One region of the Agrobacterium sp. 5Ca39 genome, then DNA from elsewhere that is predicted to be linked to it. Evidence: predicted binding sites of a transcription regulator. Region 1 holds the regulator's gene; each other region holds the start of a gene.
The links. Region 1 encodes LexA, which represses DNA repair genes until DNA is damaged. Its sites were predicted from a motif close to TGTTCNNNNTGTGTTCNG; they were not measured.

Region 1 (5,196 bases):
GCGGCAAACGCAAATGCGTTGCTTTTGGCCTCGTCGATCGAAGCAATTCAATCTCAGTCAACGCGCGGTTAAAGGAAAGCATTGCAATCTCGGGCGTCCCTCTGCAAACCTGTTTACAGTGCGGCAGGGGCGCGGCGCAGAATGCTTGGTCAAGGGGAAAAACAGCATTTCGGATATGCCGAAACGATGCAGGGAAACGCCCCCGGCACGGTGGATATCCTGTTTCCGCTGCAGCGGACCGGCGCCGTCGCGATCCCTGTTCTGCCGCCTCTGGTCGACAGGCCCGAACCCGGCGTTTCCGTTTCTCGAAAAGTTGCCGTCTGGCTGACGGAAGAACGCGCATTCGGGCACGATTTTCTTTTCGTACCCGTTGTCATCGGTTGCGGAGCGATCCTCTGGTTTTCTCTCGACACCGCGCCTTCCTTGCCCCTTCTGATCGTCGCATTTTTAGTCGCGGCCCCACTGGCGCTTCTCAACCGATACCGCCTTGATACGGTGGGAAGGGCGTGCAGCCTTGTCGCCCTCTTGTTGCTCGGCATGCTTTTTGCCGAACTGGAAACCCGCCGTGCGGCGACCATCCTTCTGGACACGCCGGTCACCACCACCCTCACCGGCAAGGTGGTGCGCCGGGAGGTGGATGCGCGGGGCGACTGGCGGTATCTGGTGCAGCTCCACTCCACTGAAGCGCCGTCACTAACGCGTCTGCCGGGGAGGGTGTCGCTCCTTGCGCGCGGTGGCGGCGACGCCATGCCCATCGGCGCGACCATACGCGGCAAGGCACGGCTCTCTCCACCGTCCGGACCGGCTTTGCCGGGATTGAACGACTTTGCCTTTTCATCCTATTTCCGGGGCATCGGCGCGACAGGCTTTTTTTATCAGCCGCCCCAGGCGGTGGCGACGGCGGACCTTGGGGCCGAGGGTTGGCTGGAGATGGCCGACATGTGGCTTTATCGCCTGCGTGCCGCCGTCGCCGAGCGCATTCGCACGACGATCGGCGGCGATGCGGGTGCCTTCGCTGCATCCATCGTCACCGATGAGAGACAAGCCATATCGCCGGAAACCATGGAGGCGCTGCGGGTCTCGGGGCTGGCTCATATCGTTGCCATATCCGGGCTCAACATGGCCTTGGCATCAGGCATCTTCTTTGTCGGCATGAGGCTCGCATTCAGCCTTTTCCCAGCCTTTGCCCAGCGATGGCCGGTCAAGAAGATATCCGCCTTCGCAGCGCTCCTGATGACACTTTGCTACTATCTGATTTCCGGTTTCGCAGTTTCCGCCGAGCGGGCCTGGCTGATGATGTCCGTGATGCTGATTGCGGTGCTCTTCGATCAGCCCTCGCTCAGCCTGAGAAATGTTGCGCTCTCCGCCCTCGTGATACTGGCGCTGTCCCCGTCCGAAGTGATGGGTCCAAGCTTTCAGATGTCATTTGCCGCAACGATCGCGCTCGTTTCTGCCTATGCAGCCTGGAGCCGCTGGCGCATTGACCGCGAGCGTCTTTTTACCGGGCGAAAACCGGCTTGGGTGACGGTAGCGCAAACGGCAGGTGCCGTGATCGGCGGCGTTATCACAACGTCGCTGATCGGTGGGCTTTCGACAGCAATCTATTCTGCCGAACATTTCCAGCGTGTCACCACCTACGGACTTTTTGCCAATCTCGCCGCCACGCCGCTCATGTCGCTGATCGTCATGCCCTTCGGTCTGATTGCCATGCTGCTGATGCCGTTCGGGCTCGACGCGCCATTCCTGAAGGTCATGGGCCATGGCATGGCGCTGGTCATAGAGGTCGCGGACGAAGTCGCCTCCTGGGGTGGCAGCGCCGCGACCGGACGTCCGCATGGCTGGTTCATCGGCATCGCCTCGGCTGGCTTCCTGCTGCTGACCCTGCTGCGCAGCCGCCTTGCGCTTTTGGGCATTCCGCCTCTGCTGCTTGCCTTCGGCCTCTCGGCAGCGACATCTCAGCGCGATCTGCCCGATCTCCTCGTTTACGAAGACGGTTCTCTGGTCGCGCTTCTGGACGAGAACAAGGTTTATGCCACAAAAACCCGGCCGCATGGCTTCATCTATGACCAGTGGCAAAGGGCGCTGCTGCTTCCGGAGAAACCGCTCGCGCCCGTTATCCTCAGAAAAGACGTTCCAACCGCGTCCGGCATCGCACTCACCAAGAAATCAAAGCTCACGCGGGACGAAATAAAGGCTGTGGGACGAGACATGGCGGCTGCGTTGAAGGATGCAGCGCCTGGAATTTTTACATGCAAGTCAGGTCGCTGGTGCGTGGCGCGTGCGGAAAGCGGCGAATGGATCATCGTACTGGAAGACGGCCGCCTCGCCGGAAAGGCATGTGACATTGCCGACATCGTCATTGTTTCCCGCAGAACGTCGTTTGCACAGTGTCGCTCGGGCGCGTTACTCCTCAACCGCGACATATTGCGGCGCATCGGTTCCGTGGAGATAGACTTCGCGAGGAGCGATCAGCCCGGCGTTGTCGGTCGGCTACGGGCGTCAACCGCGGGCGCAAACCGCCCGTGGAGTGAACATCGATATTATGACTGGAAAACCGGGCGTTTCGACCGTGAATTGCCTGAAACGATCACCCGTCTGCTGGCGGCGTCGCAATGATCGCCACCGGCAAGGATCGTCAGGCCTTTGCGCGTAGATCCATCGTCAATTCGCCGATTCCGGCGATCTCCTCTTCATGTGCCGCGTCACGCCAGGTCTCCTTCAGTCCCGCCTCATACCATTCGCGCATGGAAGGCAGAGCGAGCAGTCGCTCACAATAGGCTTTTGCCGCAGGAGAAAGGTCTGCGCCATACGTCTGGAAACGGAGTGCCACAGGGCAGTAGAAGGCATCCACCGCCGTGAACTTCTGACCGGCGAGATAGGGACCGCCGAAATTCGACAGGCCCTCGCTCCACAACGCATCGACACGCTTTATATCCGCCGCAAGCCCGGCATCGCTGACGTTCGGTCTGACACGAACGCCAACGGACATGGGGTAGAGATTGCGAAGGGACGAAAATCCCGCATGCATTTCGCTTGCTGCCGACCGCGACCAGGCTCTCGCATGCTTGTCGCTTGCCCATACCCCTTGATGACGTTCGGCAAGATATTCGGCGATCGAGAGTGACTCCCAAATCGTCACGCCATCATCGACGAGGCAAGGCACCTTGCCAGTTGGGGAAAAGGTGGAGAATGACACGCCTTCACCAAACGGGACGAGTTTCTCCTCGAAGGCGATACCGAGCGTGCGCATCAGGACCCATGGCCTCAGCGACCAGGAGGAGTAATTCTTGTTGGCGATATAAAGATCGTACATTGCGGGTCTCCTGATTGTGAAGCGGGTTTTTATACCAGCGGCCCGGCCCGGAATATCGCAAAGAATCCATCGCTCCCATAACGCCAATTGATGGGTGGGGCGCCATCCCTGCCGACGTCCTCTGGCAAAGCCGCCTTCGCCGCCATTAAAAAGAAAAGGCGCATCACTCGAGTGGAATGACGCGCCGTTCATCTTGAAGGCCTGATTTATCGCTCATCGACCGCTCCGGCCTTATCCGGACCGGCAGCAGCATCAATGATACCGGCGGATCAGCCCTACCAGCTTGCCCTGGATTTTAACCCGATCAGGTCCGAAAATGCGGGTCTCATAGGCAGGGTTTGCTGCTTCAAGTGCGATCGAAGCGCCTTTGCGACGGAAGCGCTTCAGCGTCGCTTCCTCGTCATCCACCAGCGCCACGATGATATCGCCGGGATTGGCGGTGTTACCGTTGCGAATGATGACGGTATCGCCATCGAAGATGCCGGCCTCGATCATCGAATCGCCCTTGACCTCGAGCGCGTAATGTTCGCCCGAGCCAAGCATGTCCACCGGAACCGCCACGTCATGCGTATTGTTCTGAATGGCTGAGATCGGCACACCGGCAGCGATCCGGCCCATGACGGGCACGGTTGCCACGCCTGCTATATCGTTCGCAGGCGCCTTTGGGGCAGGGGCGGGCTCTGGCATCTTGGGCTTGCCGAGGCTGCCTTCAATAACGCTCGGCGAGAAGCCCCGTTGCGGCCTCGCACCGGGCACATAGGCCTCCGGCAGCTTGATCACTTCAAGCGCTCGCGCCCTGTTAGGTAGCCGGCGAATGAACCCTCGCTCTTCCAGAGCGGTGATCAGCCGGTGGATGCCGGATTTGGAGGCAAGATCGAGTGCGTCCTTCATTTCATCGAAGGAGGGCGGCACGCCGGACTCTTTCATTCTTTCATGAATGAAGAGAAGCAATTCCTGCTGTTTGCGCGTGAGCATGAGGAAAACACCCTTGAGAATCGTCGTTGAAGTCGCGAAACAAATACAGAACGAACACTATATGTTCCATATGTGTTCCGCAATCCCCTAAAATTTCGTGAAGGATGCGTCTCTGATCGTGATTTGATCTTAGGGACAACGCCGAAGCGGGAAACGATGACTGACGGGCGGGATGCCGTCGCTTTCTTGAACTCCAGCCTTTGCCGATACCGGAATCGACGCGCAGGCCGGTCATTTGCATTCCCGGCGCTCTTCGTGCTTTTGTCAGCTTCAATACCCGGCATCTGCGCCGGGCGCGTCAAAAAGGCAAGATTTATGGCTGACAGGCATCGCGTCGATCATCTCGTTCTGCCCGCTCGGGACCTTGCGGTAGCGGCCGCGCGGCTCAAGGTCCTTGGCTTTACGGTCGCGCCACAGGCTCTCCATCCGTTCGGCACGGAGAATGCCTGTGTGTTCTTCAGGGATGGCACCTATCTGGAGCCTCTGACAATTGCTGACCGGGTCAGCTATATCGCGTCGGTCGAGAGAGGCGATGTTTTCACCGGCAGGGATCAGGCATTCCGGCGATCGTACGGACAGGAAGGTTTTTCTGCCCTTGTGGCCTCCACTGCTGACGCTCGTGCCGATCACCGGAGATTCGTGGCGTCCGGCGTATCGGCCGGCGAGGTCTTCGAATTTTCGCGGCCCATGCAAATGCCGGACGGATCGTCAGGCGAGGCGGCGTTCCGGCTTGCTTTCGCGGCAAGCGGATCGGCTGCGGATTTCTTCCTCTTCAGTTGTCAACGCCTGCAGGCACTGCCGGGGGACCGTGCTGCACTGGAACGTCACCAGAACGGAGTTCTGGGCCTTCGCGAGATCGTGCTGTGTTCCGGTACGCGGAGTGACACCCACTTGATAGAAACGGTTTT
Region 2 (5,196 bases), on a different replicon from region 1:
CTCAGCATCTGGCTCCTTGCCCGCCATATATTCGAAGGCGACGGCATGGCGCATGGTTTCGCCGTCCGAGAAGACTTGAAGGAGGCTGCCGTCGTTTGCCGTGACTGGCCGCGGCGTAACAACGACCCCATCTTGCCGTAGCGCATCAATCCATGCGAGCTCGGACAGTATCTCCGCTTCAGTATGGTAGTCAGGGCGATGCACACGCACGATCAGATCGCTTCCAGTGGTCTCGTCAGCGATACGGAAGGTCGCGTTCTCGGAGATCGTCAGGAGCGTCAGGGTTGCGTCCGGCGAGACGCCCCATACTGGCGAGAGGTCCTTGAGGCCTTGTCCCAACCTGGAAAGAAAATCTGTATGATACAACATTTATCGCGCCTGTTTTGATCATGATTGGCAAATCCAACAATATTAATGTTGTAATTGCAACATTTAATCCAAACCCATTGATGTTTTTTGGATGTTCAAAGCGGCTGCTCGTGGCGACGTTCGCGACATCATCGGAAGGCTGATGAACATCATTGGGGTGGTGACGACCGCCCGGCGTCCGGTCGCCATCAGCGGCCGCCTCGGCGCTCCGGGGGCGATCGATCAGGGTGGCCGCTCCGAGGACTCTCGGATACTGCTCTTTCCTCGCTTTGCCTGCGGAGGCAGCGACGCGATCAAGCCAACCCAGCTGACGCGCACGTCGCCTAAATCAACTCAGGCCCCGAAGCACATTCTTCTGATCAAAAACCCAGGCCCAGCTGCGATTGGTCCTCGTATTCAGCCTCTTTGTCATTGGTGAGCGACGACAGCGTTACCCCAAGGAGCCGGACCGGCCGTTTGAATGGATAGACACCGGCCAGCAGGGTATTGGCCGCGTCTAGAATGTCTTCGGCGTTCGAATAGGGGATGGCAGTTGTCCTGCTCCGCGTCGCCTGGGTGAAGTCGGAATATTTGATTTTCACGGTCACCGTCTTGCCGCTGAAACCCTTGGCCTCGCAATAGGACCAAACCTTTTCCGCAAGTGGCCGGAGTTCCCTGGTTGCGAGCTCGAGGTCATCGATGTCCGCGGTAAATGTATCTTCCGCGCCGACCGACTTACGCACGCGGTCTGGTCTGACCTGCCGCTCATCGATGCCCCGGGCAATGCCATAGAAGTACGGACCGGACTTCCCGAAATGCTCAACCAGAAACGGCAAGGATTTTGCTTTCAGATCCGCTCCGGTCTCAATACCAAGCCGGTGCATCTTTTCCGCCGTAGCCGGGCCGACGCCATGGAATTTCTTGACTGCGAGCTGTTCGACAAAGGCCGGACCGTTCTTCGGCGTAATCACCGCCTGACCGTTCGGCTTGTTCAGATCGGACGCCATTTTTGCCAGGAACTTGTTATAGGAGATGCCGGCCGAAGCGTTCAGCCCGGTCACCGCCTTGATCCGGGCGCGGATTTCCAGAGCGATTTCAGTGGCAATTGGCATATCCTTGAGATTTTCGGTGACGTCGAGATAGGCCTCGTCGAGCGACAGAGGTTCGATGAGCGGCGTATATTCCGCAAAAATCTCGCGTATCTGCTGGGAGACGGCGCGGTAGACTTCAAATCGTGGTTTCACGAAGATCAAATCAGGGCATTTTCGAGCCGCCGTGACCGACGGCATTGCCGAGCGCACCCCAAATTCCCGTGCCTCGTAACTTGCTGCTGCAACGACGCCACGGGCAGCCGCTCCGCCAACAGCGAGGGGTTTGCCGCGCAGTTCAGGATTGTCGCGCTGCTCAACCGAAGCGTAGAAGGCATCCATGTCGACATGGATGATTTTTCTGGCGGCTGAGGCGGTGGTGAGGTCCATTGCAACCAAGTTCGCGGAGAGAAACGAAACAAGAACATAACAGCTTGCGACGTGACATCCAAGTCACCATTCGCAGTTAGGGTCATAATGGTGTTGCCGGAACGGAAGCGACGTCGTCTGATTACAATGGGTTTCAGAACCCATACATTGCCGAAATCGGTCAGGGCGGCATCCCAGGAGGCGCGGACAAATTTGCGAGGATCGTGTGCCGTGCAATTCACTCTCCTTATGGCGTGTCCATGCTGTGAGGTTAAGATTCAGTTTGGCGGCGTGCCGATGAACCTGTTCATGATCACGATTGGCACGACATAGCCGTTGTCCACCATGAGGATCCGCGAGAGCACTCTTACACTCTCTTGATCATCAGGGTGGTCGGCGACAGAGGCGTCCCGCCATCTGGACGATGGCAGGAAGCGCGTTATCGATGCGTTTGCTGGAATTTCGCGTAGTACTCGTCAGCCATCTTACGGAGCGATCGGCCAATCGCCGCGTACTCGTACTCGTTGAGATTGGCAAGCGACGCCCGACCAGAAGGGTGCTGGGTTCCAAAGCCGCGTCCCGGCAGCAAAACGATTCCGGTCTCATCGGCAATTCTGAACAGCAGCTCGTTCGGCGAAAATTCGTGTCTGACCCATGCTGCAAACTCGTCGCCAAAAAGCCGGCGGGAAATCTTCTCAAGATCCAGCAAGGTATAATAATCGACCGAATTTTCGTCGTCGGGAGTGTCCAGGCCGAGCTCAGCGTAGAGGGCTGCCTGTCTGCGCCGGATAAGTCGCTTCAGTGTTTTCTTGTAGTTGTCGTTTTCGTCCATAAGCGCGAATAACGAAAACAGCACCGTTTGGACCTGCTGAGGCGTTGAGAGCCCTGCGGTGTGATTGAGCGCCACGGTACGGCTGTCAGCAACCAAGCGGTCGATAAACCTCAATGCCGAAACGTCTGTGACAATCGATGAATACCGCTTGTCGAGCGACGCTTTGTCTTCCTCCGGCAAGTTCCTGATCGCTTGATCGATCACGTTGTCCCGTCTTAATGCGATGGTTCCCAGCCGCCAACCCGTAGCTCCGAAGTATTTCGAGTAAGAGTAGACCAGGATCGTGTTTTTTGGGCAGACGGAGAACAGCGATTTGAAGTCGTCCGCGAAAGTCCCGTAGACGTCGTCGGTTAATATCATCAAGTCTGGCCGATGATTGTCGACGATGTCGGCGATCTTTTCCAGGCTCCGTTGATCGAGCTTTACCGATGGAGGGTTGCTTGGGTTGATGCAGAAAAAAATCTTGATCGAGGGGTCTTTAAGCTTTTCGAGTTCGGAGTCCGGATACTGCCAGCCAGCCTCTGGGTCCGCACTGATCGAAACCTCTTCAAGCCCGTATGCGTCCAGTTGTGGAATCTCGATATACGGCGTGAACACAGGCATACCGATAGCCACCTTGTCCGATTTTTTGATCAGACGGTTTTTCTGCAGCGTGTCAAAAACATACGTCATTGCTGCCGTTCCGCCCTCAGTGGCAAAAACGTCTATGTCCTGGGGCGATATTTGTCCGCCGATCATCTCTTTCGCTAAATACTGACGGACAATCTGTTCACTGACACGCAGCATGCGCGGCGGAACAGGATAGTTGCAGCCCAATATGCCTTCCACCATCTCGTGGAGGAAATCGGAAGCGGAAAGTCCGAGCTGGTCACGCACGTAACTTATGGCGCGACCAAGAAACACGACGCCTTCCTGGTCTCGATTGTCTGAGACGAAGCGTTCGAATCGCGCTTCGATGCCTTCTATGCGCGGTAAGCCACCTAGGTGCTGCTCCATGTAGGAGTATGAGAGCTCTGATTCCGCAACAGCGAATAGGCCGAGCCTGAAAAAGCCTCGCCGGGGCAGGGTTGCCAGAAAATTCGGGTTACCGCGTCCCGCGTTCAGCATTTGTTTTTCTTTTTTCGTGGACGCCAGTTTGATGAGCTCGTCTTTGAGTTCGAAGGGGCTGAGTTTTGCGAACTGACTGTAATCGTTCATACTTCTCTCTCCTGTCTGTTAAACGAGTGCCACCACGAGTGGGCCCAGCAACGTCAGGAAAACGTTGGCAAGTGCATACGTTATGGCAAAAGGGGTCGTGGGAATGGAGTTTCCCGCTTTATCGAGGATTTCTCCGAAGGCGGGATTGGCGCTTCGAGATCCACTCAGAGCACCAGCGAAAACCGCGACGTTGTCATACTTTAGAAGGTAGCGACCGACGAGCATTGTTATCAACAGCGGGAGCACCGTGACGACGACGCCTATCGCAAATATCGAAAGACCACTTTCGGCGACGGTGTGTACCGCTTGTTGACCTGACTGTAGGCCGACCACGGCCACGAACCCTGCCAAACCGAGATCTCTCAGGAGAGTTGATGCGGGTGTTGGCATGTTGCCAAGCGTCATATTACGGCTGCGATACCAGCCAAATACGAGACCGGCGAGCAAAGCCCCGCCGCCCGCGCCAAGCGTTAGCGGGACCGAACCGATCCGCAACACGAGAAGACCAACCAGCAGGCCGATGGCCACACCAAACCCGTGGTATACGAAGTCTGTCTTGTCACTCGGAGTTATGACGTTGCCAACTTTGTTCGAGAGGCGCTGTAAATCCTCCTGTACTCCGTGCACGGTCACTATGTCGCCGGCACGTATAACAGTATCGTTGGTCAATTCCAGTTTCACACCGGCCCGAGTTACCTGGATCACGTAGATCCCATGGCGCAGGTCTTTGCTTCGATCCAATATCCGGGCAACGGTTTGGCCGGCGAAGTCCCTGTCTTTTACGACGATGTCGCGCGTTGTGACCACGAGTTCCAGGCCTTCCGCCGCGGCCACCTCCCTGCCGATCAGGTTTTCAAGACCGACGACGCCCGCACGACGTCCGACTATCAGCACGAGATCACCGTTCTGCAGACGAAGCTCGGGTTCAATGCCAACCAGAGCGCTGCCGCGTTTCACGCGTTCGATCGTGATGGGCCCTTTTGTCGACAGTGCTTCCAATTCGGCAATGCTTTTCCCAGCCGCACCCTCGACCCTGAATATCCGTCCGACGAGGTCCGGAAGGGCAGGTGCTTCACCGACGCCATATACTCGGGCGCCCTTGAGCATCTCTGCTTCCGCTTTCACGGCGTCATCCCGTATCCCCCGTTTCATGAACCAGGGAAGAATATTCACGCAGACGATGATGGCTCCAAAAGAACCAAATATGTAGGTGACCGCGTAACCGATCGCGACGTTCGCCTGGAGCCTCTGCGTCTCATCGGCGGCAAGGCCAAGTTTTTCAATAGCGGAGCTCGCCGTTCCGATAATGGCCGATTGTGTCATTCCCCCGGCGGCAATCCCCGCGGCGATACCCTTATCAAG
Region 3 (5,196 bases), 650 kb from region 1:
TGCTGCGCACGCTTCCAGCCCGGGGTGGAATAGGTGTTCGCAAAGGGATCTGCCTTGTCGAAACGCGATTGTCCGTAGCCACCACGCCCGCCATAACCGCCGTAATTGCTGTCGGATGCTGCGACATCGACATGGGCGGGCGGCAGTTCATCCAGAAAGCGCGAGGGCAGGGTGGATTGCCACAGCCCGTGAATGCGCCGGTTCGAGACGAACCAGATATGGCAGAGTTTCTTGGCACGCGTAATGCCGACATAGGCAAGACGACGTTCTTCCTCCAGACCGGAGCGGCCGCCTTCATCCAGCGCCCGCTGGTGCGGAAACAGGCCTTCTTCCCAGCCGGGCAGGAAGACGGTGTCGAATTCCAGACCCTTGGCGGAATGCAGCGTCATGATGGAGACGGCATCGAGATTTTCGTTCTGCTCGGCATCCATGACGAGGGCGACATGCTCGAGGAAACCGCGCATGCTTTCAAAGGCTTCCATCGAGCGGATGAGTTCCTTCAGGTTCTCAAGGCGTCCGGGCGCTTCGGCCGTCTTGTCGGCCTGCCACATGGCGGTATAGCCGCTTTCGTCGAGAATCTGCTCGGCAAGCGTGGTGTGCTCGGTGTTTTCGAGCAGACCCTGCCAGCGGCGGAAATCCTGCACCACATCGAACAGCGCCTTGCGCGCCTTCGGCTTCAGCTCGTCGGTTTCGATGATGTCGGCCGCCGCCGCCAGCATCGGAATGTCGCGGGCACGCGCATAGTCGTGCAGGTTGCGGATCGTCGTATCGCCAAGGCCGCGCTTCGGCGTATTGACGATCCGCTCGAAGGCGAGATCGTCGGCCGGCTGGCAGACGAGGCGAAAATAGGCCATGGCATCGCGGATTTCGAGGCGCTCATAAAAGCGCGGGCCGCCGATGACGCGGTAATTGAGGCCGAGCGTGACAAAACGGTCTTCGAATTCGCGCATCTGGAAGGAGGCGCGGACGAGGATCGCCATGTCGTTCAGCAGGTGACCCTTGCGCTGAAGCTGCTCGATCTCTTCGCCGACTGCGCGGGCTTCCTCCTCGGAATCCCAGGCCGCATGCACCACGACCTTTTCGTCGTCAGGGCTGCTGCGTTCGGTAAACAGCGTCTTGCTGAGGCGTCCCTCATTATGCGCGATGAGGTGGCCGGCCGCGCCGAGAATATGCTCGGTGGAGCGGTAATTGCGTTCGAGCTTGATGACCTTGGCGCCGGGAAAATCCTTGTCGAAGCGCAGGATGTTGTCCACTTCCGCGCCGCGCCAGCCATAGATCGACTGGTCGTCGTCACCCACACAGCAGACGTTTTGCGGCTCGCCCTTGGCGCGCTGCGCAAGCAGCCGCAGCCACATATATTGCGCCGTGTTGGTGTCCTGATATTCGTCCACCAGAATGTAACGGAACTTCTGGTGATACTCCTTCAGAATATCCGTATGGCGGCGGAAGATGCTGATCGGGTGCATCAAAAGGTCGCCGAAGTCGCAGGCATTCAGCGTTTTCAGCCGGTTCTGATAGGCGGTATAGAGCTCGCGGCCCTTGCCATTGGCGAAGGCGCGGCTGTCTCCTTCAGGAATATCCGGCGGCGTCAGGCCCTTGTTCTTCCAGCCGTCGATCATGCCGGCGAACTGTTTGGCCGGCCAGCGCTTGTCATCGAGTCCTTCGGCCTGAATGAGCTGCTTGATCAGCCGCACCACGTCATCCGTATCGAGAATGGTGAAATCCGACTTCAGGCCGACGAGTTCGGCGTGACGACGCAACAGCTTGACGCCGATGGAGTGGAACGTGCCGAGCCAGGGCATGCCCTCGACCGCGCCGCCGACGAGAACGCCGATGCGTTCCTTCATCTCGCGGGCGGCCTTGTTGGTGAAGGTCACGGCAAGGATCTGGCTGGGATAGGCCCGGCCCGTTGCGAGAATATGGGCAATGCGGGTTGTCAGAACACGGGTCTTGCCGGTGCCGGCGCCGGCGAGGACGAGAACCGGCCCGTCCAGCGTTTCCACGGCATCGCGCTGTTCCGGGTTGAGGCCGGACAGATAATCGGGTGCGGCACGCGTTTGATCGCGCGCAGCCATGGCGCGGGCGGCAATGCCAAGCCCGCCGCCGTTTTCCGAAGGGGCATTGTTCGTTGCCCTGCGCGGCGCCACGGGTTCCTCATCGAAGAACGGCATATCGTCAAAACTGTTGCTCATGCGGCCCAATGTAGTGATTCGGGATATAAAGGCCAGAACCGCGTTCTGCTTTTATTCCGGTATCGCCGCTCAAAACGCCTATTCCAAGGCATTATTTCGGGTTCATGCCCTCTGGTCGGCATCAAAAGCGGCATCGACAGGCACTTGAAGGGCCACCGCAAGCTGGTTGGTCTTGGCGGCGAGCGCGATAATCCGCATCAGATCGGCATGCTGTTCATTCGTCATGCCCTTGGCTTTCGCGGCCGCCGTATGGGAATGAGCACAGTACGAGCAGCCATTGGTGACGGACACTGCGATGTAAAGCATTTCCTTCACCAGAGGGTCGAGCGCCGAGGGTGTCGCCATCACCGCCTTGACCTCGCCCCATGTCTTTTCCAGAAGATCAGGATCAAAGGCGAGGTAAAGCCACATATTGTTGATGAAGTCCGATTTGCGGGTGGTGCGGATATCATCGAACACCGCTTTCACGCGCGGATCGGCTTCGGGATTTTGTGTTTTCGTGACGGTGCTCATGGCTTCCTCCGGCTCATTTCGTGCTGACAGACTACCGCGCTGAACAATATTTGCGATAATATAGCGTTTATGGTGTGTTCGACGAGAATCCATCACAAATTACAATTACGTAAGAAACGTATTTGTGCGTTGCCTCGTTTTAAACGACGGGGAATACTGCTGATGTCCCGAAGCCTGAGCTTCAGGGGCTTTCTTATGCTGCGATGATCAACCGGAGAACTATATGCGGGTCTGGAAACAGGTGGGTGTCAGTCTGGCCGTGGTGGGGGCAGGTCTCTGTCTCTGGGGCGTCTATTCGCCCGACGCCCGCAATATGCTCGCCAGCATCGGGCTGGTCAAAGCACCCGCTGCTTCGGTCGAAGTCGCCGCAGCCGGCGGACCGGCGGCCGGCGCGCCGACGGGACAGAATGCGGGTGGCGCACGCCGCAACAATAACGCCACACTGGTTGTGACCGCCCCTGTGAAGAAAGGCACGGTCAACGACCGGTTGAACGCCATCGGCAATGGCGAGGCGATCCAGTCCGTCGTCGTCATGCCGCAGGTTTCCGGCACGCTTTCTGAAATTCGTACATCGTCCGGTGCACGCGTCGTGAAGGGGCAGGTGCTGGCGCGGCTCGATGACGAGGAGCAGGTGATCGAACGCGACAAGGCGCAGGTGGCGCTGCGCAGCGCCGTCGAAAAATCCAGTTCCTACAAGAACCTGAAATCCGTTTCGCGCCTCGACGTACTGGATGCCCAGATTGCCGAAGAAGCCGCCAAGCTTGCGCTGAGCACCGCCGAACTCAATCTCAAGCGGCGTGATATCGTCGCGCCCATCGAAGGCGTGGCCGGTATCGTCGCCGCCAATATCGGTGACAATGTCACGACGCAGTCCACCATTGTCAGCATTGACGACCGGTCTGAAATTCTCGTCAATTTCTGGGCTCCCGAGCGTTTTGCGACTGCGATCAAGATCGGCATGCCGGTGGAGGCCACGTCGATTTCGCGCCCGGGTGAGACTTTCAAGGGGGAGATCGAGGCCGTCGACAACCGTGTCGACGAGGCGAGCCGCACCATCCGCATCCGGGCAAAGTTCGGAAATGAGAAGGATGAGTTGAGGGCGGGCATGTCATTCGGCGTCACCATGCGCTTCGCCGGGGAAACTTATGCCTCGGTTGATCCGCTGGCCGTGCAGTGGGATGCGGAAGGCTCCTATGTCTGGCGTGTGGCTGACAATAAATCCAACAAGGTGCGGGTGCAGATCGTGCAGCGCAACCCGGATGCCGTTCTCGTCAAGGCTGAACTGGCGGAAGGCGAACCTGTCGTTATTGAGGGCCTGCAGCGCGTGCGCGAAGGCGCGGCGGTGCGGGTCGGCAACCAGCCCAAGCCCGAGGAGGTTGCCAGCCAATGACGACCCAGCCGCCTTCCGGTCAGGATTCCAAGCTCGCCTTTACCGCATTGTTCGTGCGTCGGCCAATTCTGGCGGCGGTCCTTAACACGCTGCTGGTCGTTGCCGGCCTCGCGGCTCTGGTCGGCGTCGAGGTGCGCGAACTGCCCGACGTCGACCGGCCGACGATCAGCGTCAGGACCACGTATGAAGGTGCCGCGCCTGAAACGATCGATCAGGAGGTAACGCAGACCATCGAAGGTGCGGTGGCGCGTGTCAGCGGCATCAAATCCATCGCGTCCAACTCACAATTCGGCACCAGCCGCGTGACGATGGAATTCGGCGACAATGTCGACATGGCCGTTGCGGCCAATGATGTGCGCGATGCCATTGGCCGCGTCACCAACCAGTTGCCTGACGATGCTGACGAGCCGCAGATCATCAAGGCGGATTCCGACAGCCAGCCGATCATGCGGCTTGCCGTCACGTCGTCCACGCTCAGTATGGAAGATCTGACAAAGCTGGTGGATGACGAAATCATCGACCGTCTGGCTGCCGTCGATGGTGTGGCCGATGTGGAGCTTTACGGCGACCAGGAAAAGGTCTTTCGCGTCGATCTCAATCAGGCAGCATTGGCGAGCCGCGGTTTGACGGTGACCGATGTTTCCAACGCGCTTGCAAGCGCTGCCCTCGATGTCCCGGCGGGTTCGCTGAAAAGCACGACGCAGGATATCGTCGTGCGCGCCACCGCGAGCCTGACAAAGCCCGAGGATTTTTCCAATCTTCTCATCAAGAACAATATCCGCCTCAGGGACGTGGCGACCGTCATGCTGGGGGCGGACGACGAATCCACGTCGCTGCGCTCGAACGGCGTTCAGGGCGTCGGTCTTGGCATCATCCGCCAGGCACAGTCAAACACGCTCAGTATCTCGACCGGTGTGAAAGCCGCCGTCGACGCCATGTCTGCCAATCTGCCGGAGGGCACGCGTGTCGTCGTGACCAGTGACGATGCCGTCTTCATCGAAGGCGCGCTGCACGAGGTCGAACTGGCGCTCGGGCTCTCGGCGATCATCGTCGTTGTGGTGCTTTATCTTTTCCTGCGCGACTGGCGCGCCACCCTCATTC

Region 2: a site for LexA is predicted at 1,846-1,863, ahead of dinB (DNA polymerase IV). Genes of this name have one in related genera too.
Region 3: a site for LexA is predicted at 2,234-2,251, ahead of ACZ47E_RS08465 (ATP-dependent helicase). Genes of this name have one in related genera too.

Annotation. Positions count from the first base shown of each region.
Region 1 is NZ_AP026436.1:1,027,463-1,032,658, forward strand. It holds gene ACZ47E_RS05030 (ComEC/Rec2 family competence protein) at 142-2,616, shown strand; gene ACZ47E_RS05035 (glutathione S-transferase family protein) at 2,636-3,313, opposite strand; gene lexA (transcriptional repressor LexA) at 3,566-4,288, opposite strand; gene ACZ47E_RS05045 (VOC family protein) at 4,604-5,196, shown strand, end outside.
Region 2 is NZ_AP026437.1:2,068,049-2,073,244, reverse strand. It holds gene ACZ47E_RS23225 (phosphotransferase enzyme family protein) at 1-369, opposite strand, end outside; gene dinB (DNA polymerase IV) at 729-1,826, opposite strand; gene ACZ47E_RS23215 (bifunctional aspartate transaminase/aspartate 4-decarboxylase) at 2,245-3,834, opposite strand; gene aspT (aspartate-alanine antiporter) at 3,853-5,196, opposite strand, start outside.
Region 3 is NZ_AP026436.1:1,673,197-1,678,392, reverse strand. It holds gene ACZ47E_RS08465 (ATP-dependent helicase) at 1-2,192, opposite strand, end outside; gene ACZ47E_RS08460 (carboxymuconolactone decarboxylase family protein) at 2,295-2,705, opposite strand; gene ACZ47E_RS08455 (efflux RND transporter periplasmic adaptor subunit) at 2,929-4,095, shown strand; gene ACZ47E_RS08450 (efflux RND transporter permease subunit) at 4,092-5,196, shown strand, end outside.